DNA from 4 places in the Chryseobacterium sp. FG46 genome. Region 3 is predicted to be linked to each of the others. Evidence: riboswitches for the same ligand, from Rfam matches in the RefSeq annotation. Region 3 holds a riboswitch; each other region holds the start of a gene.
The links. Region 3 has a riboswitch for cobalamin ahead of ACODR7_RS16995 (T9SS type A sorting domain-containing protein). Riboswitches for the same ligand answer to the same signal wherever they lie in the genome.
Positions count from the first base shown of each region.

Region 1: another riboswitch for cobalamin. It lies ahead of ACODR7_RS09605 (TonB-dependent receptor plug domain-containing protein); the one in region 3 lies ahead of ACODR7_RS16995 (T9SS type A sorting domain-containing protein).
Region 2: another riboswitch for cobalamin. It lies ahead of ACODR7_RS06945 (TonB-dependent receptor plug domain-containing protein); the one in region 3 lies ahead of ACODR7_RS16995 (T9SS type A sorting domain-containing protein).
Region 4: another riboswitch for cobalamin. It lies ahead of ACODR7_RS10340 (acyl-CoA thioesterase); the one in region 3 lies ahead of ACODR7_RS16995 (T9SS type A sorting domain-containing protein).

Region 1 covers NZ_JBMDJJ010000010.1:75,318-78,495, reverse strand. Annotated here, with positions in the region: gene ACODR7_RS09605 (TonB-dependent receptor plug domain-containing protein) at 1-1,072, opposite strand, end outside; cobalamin riboswitch at 1,106-1,282, opposite strand; gene pafA (alkaline phosphatase PafA) at 1,454-3,100, opposite strand.
Region 2 covers NZ_JBMDJJ010000006.1:189,494-192,671, reverse strand. Annotated here, with positions in the region: gene ACODR7_RS06945 (TonB-dependent receptor plug domain-containing protein) at 1-1,239, opposite strand, end outside; cobalamin riboswitch at 1,349-1,535, opposite strand; gene ACODR7_RS06940 (transporter) at 1,629-2,576, opposite strand; gene ACODR7_RS06935 (cytochrome-c peroxidase) at 2,589-3,178, opposite strand, start outside.
Region 3 covers NZ_JBMDJJ010000025.1:36,482-39,659, forward strand. Annotated here, with positions in the region: gene clpP (ATP-dependent Clp endopeptidase proteolytic subunit ClpP) at 1-355, shown strand, start outside; gene ACODR7_RS16995 (T9SS type A sorting domain-containing protein) at 596-1,702, opposite strand; cobalamin riboswitch at 1,766-1,957, opposite strand; gene ACODR7_RS17000 (esterase-like activity of phytase family protein) at 2,192-3,178, shown strand, end outside.
Region 4 covers NZ_JBMDJJ010000011.1:85,051-88,228, forward strand. Annotated here, with positions in the region: gene ACODR7_RS10330 (ATP-binding cassette domain-containing protein) at 1-196, shown strand, start outside; gene ACODR7_RS10335 (hypothetical protein) at 227-1,027, shown strand; cobalamin riboswitch at 1,061-1,240, shown strand; gene ACODR7_RS10340 (acyl-CoA thioesterase) at 1,358-1,741, shown strand; gene ACODR7_RS10345 (HD domain-containing protein) at 1,795-2,385, opposite strand; gene ACODR7_RS10350 (PadR family transcriptional regulator) at 2,849-3,178, shown strand.

The sequences.
Region 1 (3,178 bases), on a different contig from region 3:
GCAGTAATCCTGCAATAGATCCTGCACTTCTGTTAATATTTCCAATTCCTGAACTACCTGCTCCATTCCCTTTATTAATTTGAAATTCACCGATAATATTAACATTCCACTTTGAATTCAGAAAATAATTAAAATCATTTTTCAGAATATAATTCTTCCCTACCCCTCCGCTGGTTTCAGCACCGTTAATATTACCAAAGTACTGGAAATTTTCCTCTGTATAAGCTGTTTTGAATGAGTTACTAAATTTTATAGTACTCCAATCCCAGGAAAGTAAACTTCGGGTATTCTGAGTTTCATATTTTGTTTTGTTTTCCAAATCTCCAAAATGAACAGGATAATGTTGTTGCCCATTAAAAAATTCTGATATCCAGGAAATCTGATGATGCGGAGCAATTTTATAGGCTGTTGCTATATTGATATTCGTATTATAATATTGTCCGTTATCATTACTGTAAGTCTTTCTTTTATCCACCTCAACCTGATAATCATTTTTACTTATTGAGTGATTGCCAGAAACTTTAAAAGTGAACTTATCGTTGCTGTAAGAACCTTTTACAAAATTATTATAAGTATTAAAAGAAGCGGCTTCTGAAAATAATGAACCATGGAAACCTTTATTAAAATCAAGGGTATTATTCAGGTGAATACTTCCCCCGATGGCGCCACTTCCATAGATTACACTTCCTCCACCAGCTTTTATACCAATCTGATCATAGCCGAACAAAGCAATATTATTGATATCTCCTTGTCCTAAAAAATTAGAATTGATATTAATTCCGTTCCATACAAATGCAGTCTGCTGGGCGGTAGTTCCTCTGAAAGAAGGGGAAGAAACAGCACCACGCCCATTTTCTTTGATATAAACCTGTGACTGAAATCTCAGGAGTTCTGAAAGGTTACTGGAGTTTTTCCCGGCCTCTTCTGCGGAAATTGTTTTTACGGGATGAAAAAGCTTCACCCTGTTCATCTGGTTGTCGAAGACATAAATAGTGTCAATGGCCTTCTCTTGTCCAAAAAGAAAACAGCCATAAGATGAAAAAAGCAGTACTAAAGATCTTTTTATATCCATTCCTTTTTACTTTTCCTCCGAAAGCAATATGTTTTTATGATTACAACTCTGGCAGGTCTCCTGACTTTCGCATTCTGCACCTTCCCGTTATATACAGTGGTTTTTTGCAGAAACTTTTGTTGCGATTTACAGTTGCGGGGACAGTCCGGGAGTTACACCCGATTCCCTTTTCATTCCAAAATACTGGAAACCAAAATTTTTGCAAAGATAGTTTTTTATGTGTATATGCCAAAAAATAGGGATTAGAAACAGATAGTATCTTTTAAGACCGGGAATCCTTTCTCAGGAAAACGCCAGATTCAAAATCTGATGGGAAATGAATAATAAAATAGCTGCTTCCAGTTGAAAGCAGCTATATATCATGAAATAACGTTTAATTAATTATTTACCAATAACTTCGGTAATCGGGTTTCCTACATTTCCGCTTGGGAACTGAATTTTCAATAGAGAAGATACTGTTGGAGCAATATCTGTCATATGATATTCCTTATTGCTTTCTCCCTGTTTTACTCCCCATCCCATAAAGATCAACGGAATATGAGAATCGTAAGAATTCCATACGCTGTGTGTAGTTCCTGTTTTAGAATATGGCGGAAGCATAGAGTCATGAGAAATTAACTGGATATCTCCACTTCTCTGTCTGTTGATGCCATTAATAATTCTTTGTTTGATTGGCTCCGGAATGCTTGACTCCTGAACTTTGTCTACAGAAACAGCATATAAAACGGTAGGATCTTTCTCAATTTCTTTTACAGCAAAGTTTCTTACATCATCCAGCTCAAGCTTATTATCTGCCAATACTTTTCTGTCAAAATAAACCTGGTAGTTATCAATGGCATTAACCAGTTTATCTGCCGCAAATTTCTCTTTCAGTTTCTGGTTCAGATTCTTTTCCGCATCTTCTCCGAAGAAACCTGTCGGGATTTTATGTTCTTTAAGGAATCCCACAGAATGTGCTCCACCATGGTCGGCAGAAAGGAAAACGGTATACTCTCCTTTTCCTACCTTTGAATCAAGATACTTAAAAAATTCAGCTAGATCCTGATCTAATCTGATATAAACATCTTCTACTTCAATAGAATTTGGTCCGAATTTATGGCCTGCATAATCTGTAGATGCCAGGTTGATGGCTAAAAAGTCTGTGATATTATCTCCACCCAGTTTTTCACCTTCTACAGAAGCTTCTGCCAGTTTCAATGTCAATGTATTTCCGAAAGGCGTATAACGGATGTTATCTTTTTTAGTCTGATAGTCTTTTGCTAAATTACTGTAAGGGAAAGTAGGTGTTTTTGCACTTCCCAGCAAACCTTCCCAGGGAGAATTGTCCGGTGCACTTTCTGTATATTCATTGATTGGAAGTAAAGTATTCCAGCCATTGGCTACTAATTTTTCAGGAAGATTCTGAGAATTGAATGATTTTACCCATTGCGGAAGATCATTCATATACCATGTACTGGTAATGAAATTCCCCGTACTGTCATCAAACCAGAAAGCTCCGTTTGGAGTGTGTCCTGCAGGAAGAATGGAAGCACGGTCTTTCAAGGAAACCCCCACTACTTTTCCCTGGAAGTTTGTTGCCAGTCTCAATTCGTCAGTTACTGTGGTAGACCAAAGATTTTTCGGAGAGTGGCTTCCCGTTTTTATATTGGTAGTTCCTACCGGCTGAACGCTGTCATCTGCAGTACAATAAACTCCTTTACCCGTTTCTTTATCCGTCCAGTCGTTTCCTGCAATCCCGTGAATTGCCGGTACAGATCCCGTATAGATACATGTATGTCCCAAAGCCGTAATGGTAGGAACATAAGGAATATGTACATTATTTAAAGAATATCCTGTATTCAAAAGTCTTTTGAAACCATCATTTCCATACTTACCATAAAAACGGTATAAATAGTCCCAACGCATCTGGTCTACTACCAGCCCCACAACTAATTTGGGTCTTTCAAGTTGGGTATTTCTGTTCTTCTGTGCATTGATTGTAACTACGGAGAATAAAGTAGCTGCCGCAATTGAAATGTTCCTAAGCATCCAAGTAAATTTTTATTGGTGACAAATTTAAGGGTTTTGAAAGTTTTGAAGTGTGAAATTTTACTTAAATTTGATTAT
Region 2 (3,178 bases), on a different contig from region 3:
TTCAAAAGTAAAGGTTCCTAAAAGGCTTCCCAGAATTTTAAACCTGTTCCACTGATAGGTTGTTGCCAATGCTACCAATGTAGTGTAACGCGTAGGATAAGAAAAGTTATCCAGATTGGCATCCAGATTATTATACTGAAAATCACCACTCAGGCTGATATCCCAATTGGGCGTAATAGAATAGATATTGGATGAGGAAAGGTAGAGTTCCCGCTGTATATAGGTATTATCGGTATGAATAATAGACTGCGAACGAACCGTATCCATGAAATGGGTGTAATCGTAAGCAAATTTTGCTTTCAGCTGGGTTTCAAATTTCGGGAACAGTTTTTTCCTCAGATTGGCCTGTACGAAATAATTTTCATCAGAAAGTCTCGCTCCCCTTCCTCCGAAACGGCCATTCACAATAGGTGCCGGCATTCCACGGTCTGAAATATAACCGTAACCACGGATATTCCAGCTTCCGTTATTTAAAGTTCCATATAAAGAAGTTTCAAAACGTTTTGCTTTGATGTCTGAATCCTGTCTTTTTGCGATAGTATCATAAGCCTGCTGGCCGTCCGGATATTTCTTCGCATACCGGAATCTGTAAATTCCGTCACTTTGCATAAATTCTCCGCTGAAGCTGGCAGAAATCCTGTCTGAAATCTTCTGTTCCAACCGGAATGAAGGATTAAAGAGATCTATGGAAGCACTTTTGACTCTTATCACAAGATTGGTTTTTCTTGTTCCTTTAAACACAGGAGTTTTAGGCTGTAAATAAATAGATCCTGAAGATCCGAAGTCTTTTGCCGGCTGAAAAATTTCGCTTTTTTGCCCGTTATACAATGATATTTCTTCAAGATCATCCAAGGAATATCTTCCCAGATCCACCAGTCCGTTTTGGGCATTTCCCAATTGAATTCCGTCATAGAAAACACCTACATGCTGGCTTCCCATACTTCGGATATTAATAGTTTTCAAACCACCCAATCCGCCGTAGTCTTTAATCTGCACTCCCGAAAAATACCGCAGTGCATCTGCCACAGAATGACTGTTTAGTCTTTCCAGCTGTTCTCCCTGCAGGGTTTGTGCAGGAATAATTTCTTTAAAATTCTTTTTGTAAAGATTGATTCCTTTAATGGTCTCTTCCTGAAGACTGTCTTTTTTCTTAGTTTGGGAAAACACAAGTTGAGATGTTAACACTAATATTGTGAAAACAGCTTTATAAATTGCAGAAGTAGTTAGTTTTGCCGCCATTAGCTCATTTAGGGTAATGAAGACGCTAATGGGTATAAGAATACAACGACAAAGCACAGCTGTCACTGCACAGAATCATTGATGTCCTAAGCTTTATTCCACGAAAGCGTCAAACGATTATTTTCTGGCAGGTCTTCTGACTTACTCCATTTTTGAAATCCTTCCCATTCTTAAAAACAGTGGATATATTTTTCAAAAACTTTGGTGCGGAGCTTACAGCAGCGGGTCTGTTCCGGATTTTCACCGGATTCCCTTTTAAGAGCTTTTTACGGCTCACCAAATTCCGGCAAAGATAAATAATTATTCCTAATCCCCAATTAAAATCATGATTTATAAACAATTAAAGCTCCCGAAGGAGCTTTAGCATAATTTCATTAGGGGTTTCCCCTTTAAATTCCAATATTAAGGAAAATACTGAATCTTGATTTGGCTTCAATATCTCCTCCTGCCAGATGAGTATACATGGGAAGCATCATTTCACTTCCCAGGCTCAGCTTTTTATAAGAAGCTTCAAATCCCAGTTTTCCGTACAAAGCGCTCCCGGCAGTGTTAGGCAATGCTTCATCAAATTGTTTATTCTGGGCATATACTTCTCCCTGAACTCCTGTTTTTACAGAAAAAATAGACTTTTCATTCCCCGCAACCTGATAAAAACCTGTTGCAGCATAATTCCACTGGTTTCCAAAACGGTAATTTTTCTTATTCTCTGTTTTGATTGTATAGTCTGTATTGACCAATACGGCTACTTTATTTTTCTGAAATTTATAATTCAAAGCCGCCTGATAATCCCAGCTTCCGGTTCCCAGCTGAAAACTTGGATTGACACCGGATGTTCCTTTTTCATCAAATTTCCCTAAAGGAATTTTCACGCCCAAACCTCCGCTCAGATGATGGAAATTATCTTTGGAACTCATCAGCTGGTAAATTCCCATCAGATTAAGATCCCCTATTCCATTGATTTTAATATCTCCCTGCATGGTTTTCTTTTCATGAAAATGGAATGGCAGACTTGCGTAAACACTCAGTTTCTTAGTCAGTGGAATTTTTCCCCAAAGCTGCAGGGTATTAAAATATTGATCCTGTGTAAGATCTTTTACAAATAAGTTTTCTTTGGCTTTGTAATGCTGGGCAAAGTATTTGATTCCTACAAACTGTGGATTCAGCAAAGATTCAAAGCCGGAAGATCCGTTTCCTGCCGCACAGCCACAGGCATCACAATCATCATCAAAATTGAATCTACTAAAGGTTTCCGGGGCAATATATGCACTGTCTCTAATGGTCTTCGCCTGATACTGACTCAACAGGATCAAACTTATGATTATTATAATCTTCTTCATGTCTTCTATAAATTATTCTGCAAATTTTGGATTGGATATAAAGCTCTTATCTGATAGTGTTTTCAGAAAAGCTATAATATATTGTTTATCCTGACCCGTCATGGGAATACCAGTATGCCCATTCTGTTTTAAAAGAGGATCAAGATTTGGATGATTTTCAACATTGTCTGAATAGAAATTAAGTACCGCCTCTAAGGTGTAAAATCTTCCGTCATGCATATAAGGTGCGGTATATTCTACATTTCTTAAGCTGGGAACTCTGAATTTCATGTTGTCATTCCAATCTAAAGTAACCCTGTATCTTCCTCTGTCATCGAACTGGGCGTTGTAATACATTCCTGAATTTCGGTAGCTCTCATCGGTAAACAATTCTCCTGAATGACATGATGCACATTTATTCCGGAAAAGGGACATTCCCTGTGTTTCTTCAGCCGTGAAAGATAGCGTTCCTTTCATCATCTGATCATATTTGGAATCTGCCGATATCAATGTTGCCATAAACTGAGAAATAGCCTTAAGAATACGGTCTCCAGTGATCTTTTCATCACCAAATGCTGCTTTAAACATTTTTTTGTAGTTCGCATCACTATTCAGTTTTCCTA
Region 3 (3,178 bases):
TATGCAGATCATTAAGCCGGATGTAGCGACTATCTGTACAGGTATGGCAGCTTCCATGGGAGCTGTATTACTGGTTGCCGGAGAAAAAGGAAAGCGTTCTGCGCTTAAACATTCCAGAGTAATGATTCACCAGCCTTCAGGAGGTGCACAGGGGGTCGCTTCTGATATGGAGATCAACTTGAGAGAGATGTTGAAACTGAAGCAGGAGCTTTATGAAATCATCGGCCATCACTCAGGACAAACGTATGAGTGGGTAGAAAAATCATCTGACAGAGATTACTGGATGACTTCTGAAGAAGCTAAAGGCTACGGAATGGTAGATGAGGTTTTACAAAGATCTACTGAGAAAAAATAATTGATGGTAATATCATAAGAAAACCGCACCCATCTGGTGCGGTTTTTTTGTTGAATCAATTATGGATTTTGAACTGTATTCTTGATTATTCAGAAGGAATCTGTAATCCAGGCCAAACTCCAACTGAAGATGTAAAAATTCCCATCCTTTGGAAAGGTTGCGAAAATTCAAAGAATTTTTGACGGGGTGATTTTCCCACATATCCTCATTAAAAAAGCGCCTTTTTAAAGGTACTTTTCTTTATTTCTTAACCATCTTATGTATCGTGGAACTATCATTGGTTTTAATCTCAACAAAATAAACACCTGAAGGTAAAGGCTGGATAGCAATCTTTAATTCTTGAGAAGTTATTACCTTTTGTCCTGTAGCTGAATAAATATTCACTTCTTTCAGTTTCTCAGCCGTTTCAATCTGAATGAAATCACTTGCCGGATTTGGATAAACACTGAATTTTTTCTTTGTAACGGAAGAAATTCCTAAAGTCAGCTGTGCCTCGGTGGGTGTAAATGGTCTTCTTTGCCCGAAACTTAATCCCAACCACTCATTATTGCCCAGTTGAATCTGAGAAAGATTGGCTTTCGTTTGCCAGCTTGATAGGTCTTTTCCTTTATACAATTTCCATCCGTCTGATCCGGAAGTATTTCCGGTAAAGGAATTTAATGATAGGGTAGTAATTTGATTATTCGCTGATGTAAAATTAAAATAGGAAGCCTGAACCTGGATCAATTGTAACGCCTGTTCAGCAGTGATGCTTCCGTTATATTTAATTCCAAAAACAAAAGAATTGGCATTCCCGTTAGCATTATCAGTTCCGAAATCAATAACTATTAGGCTTTTATTACTTCCGCTTCCCACCCAGTTTGTAACCTGAGACGGAGTAAACCATGCAGAACTGTAGGCTGGAACGGGAGGAGAGGGAGGAATGTCGTAATGATCAAGGCCGTATGTAACCCCATACCATTTTCCGTCCACCAAGGGAGTATAACCTACCCCATTGTTCCATGTCATGTTTGATGAGCTGGATCCAGACCATGTTATCCAGCTGTCATCAGTAGTGGAAGTGTGATGATTATAATTCAGAATAGAAAGATATCCTGTAGGAATGTCAACCTGCATTTTGGGTTCTGCTGCCACAATTGCATTGATAAGATCTTCCATCAACAGTCCATCGCCATCAAAACGGTATCCCCATGCATAAGAATTGGGTGTGTTGTTGTCATTAAAGTCCGCAATGAAATATGCTTTTTTAGATCCGGTTCCTACCCAAAATTTAATGTCGTTTTCTGTGAATTGGGCTGATAATACCTGCATGCAAAGCAGTAAGAAAAAAAGATAAATTTTCCTCATGATATAATTAATTTAAAGTTTTATTCCCGAAACTTATCTTCAGAGTAGAAACGGTTCGTTCTCTGAAGTCAGTATTCTAAGGCAGGTCTCCTGGCTCACATCTTACAGCTTCCTTCCCGGATTTTAAGATCCAGTGGATTTTTGTGCGGTAAGTTTAAACAGTTTACAGTTGCGGGTACAGCTCAAGATTTGAATATCATTCTCACTTGATTCCCTATTAATGAACATTGTTCAGCCTTAAAACGCTGCAAATATATCATATAAATCTGTGAGTCCGTTTTGTGAATTATTATTTTTCAGATATTCTTAAAAATTTGATTTTCATATTGATTGGTTATTTAACCGGATTATTGGATTTTTATTTCTAAATCTGTTGTTTTTCTGTTCATCTTCCAGCTATTTTATCTGTTCCATTGTTAAAAAACAATTATCATTATATTCAAGATCAGTTTACAATCAATTTATACTTTCGCAGCCATAAAAGTAAATATGAAAAAATTGCTATTGTCTGCCGTAGTGCTGGCAGTATTGGCTTCATGTAAAAATGATGACGATACCACAATGATTAATCAGGATATTAATTATTCCAAACTGCCTCAGGAATTTCCATTTACAAAACTGGCTACCATCAATGGAGTAGATGTGATAAACGGAGGATTTGGCTCCGGTGCAGCCGCTCACCCTACAAGAAAAGGTGAATTCTACGTCATTACGGATAGAGGCCCTAATACCGATTTCCAGAATGGTAAAAAGTTTCTTGCGCCTAATTTTACCCCAACCATTATGCACTTTAAAATCAATGCTGACGGAAATGTAGAGGTGATCAAATATATTAAACTTAAAAACCCATCCGGACAGCCTATTACAGGCCTTCCAAATCCTATCGGAATGGGAAGTACGGGGGAAATTGCTTATGATGCTTCCGGGAATGTGTTAGGAACAGATAAATATGGATTAGACAGTGAAAGTATTGTTGCCGCTGCTGATGGTACATTCTGGGTTTCTGATGAATATGGACCACATATTGTGCATTACAGTGCTGATGGAATGGAGATGGAAAGAATAAGCCCGATTGGGGTAGATACAGGACCAAGAAAATTACCTGCTGTTTTAGCAAAAAGAAGAGCTAACAGAGGAATGGAAGGACTTTGCATCACTCCGGATGGAAGAACGCTGGTAGGTACAATGCAATCGATGATGTTTGTTCCTAGTAAGGCATTGGCAACTAATACAACTTTAACGAGAATTGTCACTTTTGATATTATTACAGGGCAGACCAGGCAGTTTTTATACAAACAGGATGGTGGAGCTTCTGATTCGGTGTGTGATATTACAGCATTAAGTAATAATGAATTTCTGGTGATAGAAAGGGACGGAAATTTCGGTTCTCAGGGAGGAATTAAAAGAGTATACAGAATCAGCCTCAGCAACGCTTCCGATGTAAACGGAGCCGATATTAATGCAGTGGACGGAATG
Region 4 (3,178 bases), on a different contig from region 3:
TCCCAAGGTTACTGAAGAATTAAAGAAAAATATACTGCGGGAGTCAGCACATAAAGGTTTCATTATTTCTGATCATAATTTTAAAGATGTTCTGGATATTTCCGAACGTATATTTCTGCTTTCAGACGGTCATCTGAAACAAATACAAGATTTAAGTGAACTGCAGCGGTATAATTATCTTCCGAAAAGCATTTAATTTATATATTTGGAAGATCAAAAAAATTTCATGATGACTTTCATAAACAAAGCATTCTATTTATCTGCTTTCAGTATCTTATCTATAACCTTTGTAAAAGCACAGACAAAAGTTCCTTTTGGAGTGGTAAAAGCTGAGGAAGGATATGCCAACGTACGTGTACACAAAGACGATTACAGAAAAATTGTAGACAAGATCCGTATGCGCAAAGGAGATGTATTTGTTTATGTAAAACCGGCTCCGGGAGAAACGGAATGGATCTGGATCAAATATCCGGAAAAACAGGATGACGACAAGCCTTTTGTACGGTATGAAACTCTTGATAAGGAAGGAATGGTGAATAAAGGGCGTATTGCATATGTGGACCAGCTTCCCGCCTATACTCCATCTAAATCTAAAAATGGAAGATCCCTTATTTTCACCGACAATTCGGATCCTAAAATCCCTACTGCCCAAAGAAGCAAAGTGGTGATTGATATTTATCCTTCCAATGCAGGATATCGTAAAAAGGAAAAAGATGCGGATGGAAAGATTCTTACCATTGATAAAGTAAAACCTTGGGGAATTGGAAATGACCTTCCTGAAGGAATGACCGAAATCAAATCCATCAGAGTGCAGCAACCCGGAAGAGGATCTGTTTTTGTAAGAGAAGCTATCAAAAATATGTTCCAGCCTACCATGGATTTTGAGAACGTAGGAGTAACATCTCTTGACAATGATAATATTTTTCTTTATATGATCAATGGTTCAGGAGAAAACAGATACACTACACTCTGGACAATTAAGAAGGGAAGAGTAATCAGCCAGATTATTTATCATAATCCGGAATAAATTCATTATTTTTGCATTCGAAAAGTTTTACACTTATTCATCACAGAAATTGGTTCTGCATCACTGCAGATTAAAAGGGAACCGTGTGAAAATCACGGACTGTCGCGCAACTGTAAGTAACTGAAGTCTTTATCAAAGATCCACTGTGCGAGGCATGGGAAGGAGATAAATGATGTTACAAGTCAGGAGACCTGCCTTTTTCTTAAACATGTAACTTTCGCGATTTGAAGTTGTATTGATCTGATGGATTGTTTCAGGAATTCTGTAAGTTCCTGTCATTATTCTGTTGTTTCCAATCATTTCTTATCGCTTTAATTATAATAATGATATATGACTACAGAAGAAAGAATTGAAGCATCCGAAACCAGAATCTTTAAAGCGGTTTTCCCTAACACAACCAATCATTACGATACCCTTTTTGGAGGTACTGCCATGCAGCTGATGGATGAAGTAGCTTTTATCACAGCAACCCGTTTTGCCAGAAAAAGAGTGGTAACCGTAAGCAGTGATAAGATTGATTTTAAAAAACCTATTCCTGCCGGAACCATTGTGGAACTGATCGGGAAAGTTTCATACGTGGGAAAAACCAGTATGAAAGTGAATGTTGAAATTTACACTGAACAGATGTATTCCTATGAAAGAGAAAAAGCTATTGTAGGTGATTTTACTTTTGTAGCCATCGATGAATTCAAAAAACCAATTCAAATACTATAAATAAATTTCGGGCGGCCTTTGGCCGCCCGAAATTTATTATATTTTTATTGAAATTATTTCAACACTTTTTCCGTTTCCAGACTTTTATTTAAAAGAAGCTCAAAGGCCTCTCCCATTTCATCCGATGCTCTGCTGATAGCATTTTCAAGCATATTTCGGATTTGTTTTTCTGTTACTCCTGCTTCCGTCCAGCTCTTTCCTGTAGTATGGGAATTTAAAATAAACGGCATAATCCTGTCGATCCCGCAGGCAAAAATAGCATCCGGTGTTGTCTCTTCTTCAAACTCAAGCCACAGGTTAAAAAATTCTGTACGCAAAGGCTCATCCAGAATTCCAAAGATTTTTTGGGCTGAAGCTTTCTCTCTTTCAAATTTTCCTACCATTGCTTTTTCATCAAAAATAAAAGTATCTCCGGCTTCAATCTCCACAAGATCATGAATGGAAAGCATTCTTATCACCCTCAGTAAATCAATATCTGCACGGTTTTTAGCATACGGATAAAGGATCTGGGCAAGAATGATAATCTGCCAGGAATGTTCCGCCGTATTCTCTCTTCGGGAATCATCTGCATTATAATTTCTTCGCTGTACATTTTTAAGTGCATCCACTGCAAGAATAAAATCGATCTCTTTCTGAATTTTCATTTTACTTTTCTCTGTTATATTGTTCTGAAGAGTATACCCTGTGGTTACCCATTTATTATTTATCTTTTCTTTTGTAAGTACTTTTAGATTTGCTTTTTACAAATGATTTAGGTGTTTTTATTTCTAACAAAAATACGAATACTGATACGGACCTCAAAATCAGATAATGAGTAATGAATGATAGCTGGTTACTTTTCTTTTCTCTTCATTTCTTTCATTCTTACTTAAAATTTAAGTGTTTTTTTCACCATTTCTCATTCAAATCTAATTCTAACAAATTTTAAATAAAAATTATTTATTTGATTATCAGTATATTAAATAATTTATTTTAAAAATTACACTACTTTGTATTGCATAATACCATTTTAATTACATATCTTTGTAATGTAAAATCGAAATAGGTACAACTAGCTAGGTTCCGAACTTCGAAAATTATATAACTAATTAACAAAACTTATCAAAGATGAATACCGAAAATACCAAAGCGCAAATGCGAAAAGGAATTCTGGAATTCTGTATTCTAAGTCTCATCAATAACCGCGAAATGTATGTTTCTGATCTTATTGACGAACTGAAAAAAGGAAAACTGGATGTAGTGGAAGGGACCCTCTACCCTCTTCTTACAAGACTTAAAAACGGAGAGTTTCTCTCTTACAGATGGGAAGAATCTACCGGAGGACCACCCAGAAAATATTATCAGATCACAGAAAAAGGAAAACTTTTCCTGGATGAACTTCTCAATACATGGAATGAACTGACAGCCTCAGTAAACCAAATCACTCAACAAAATTAA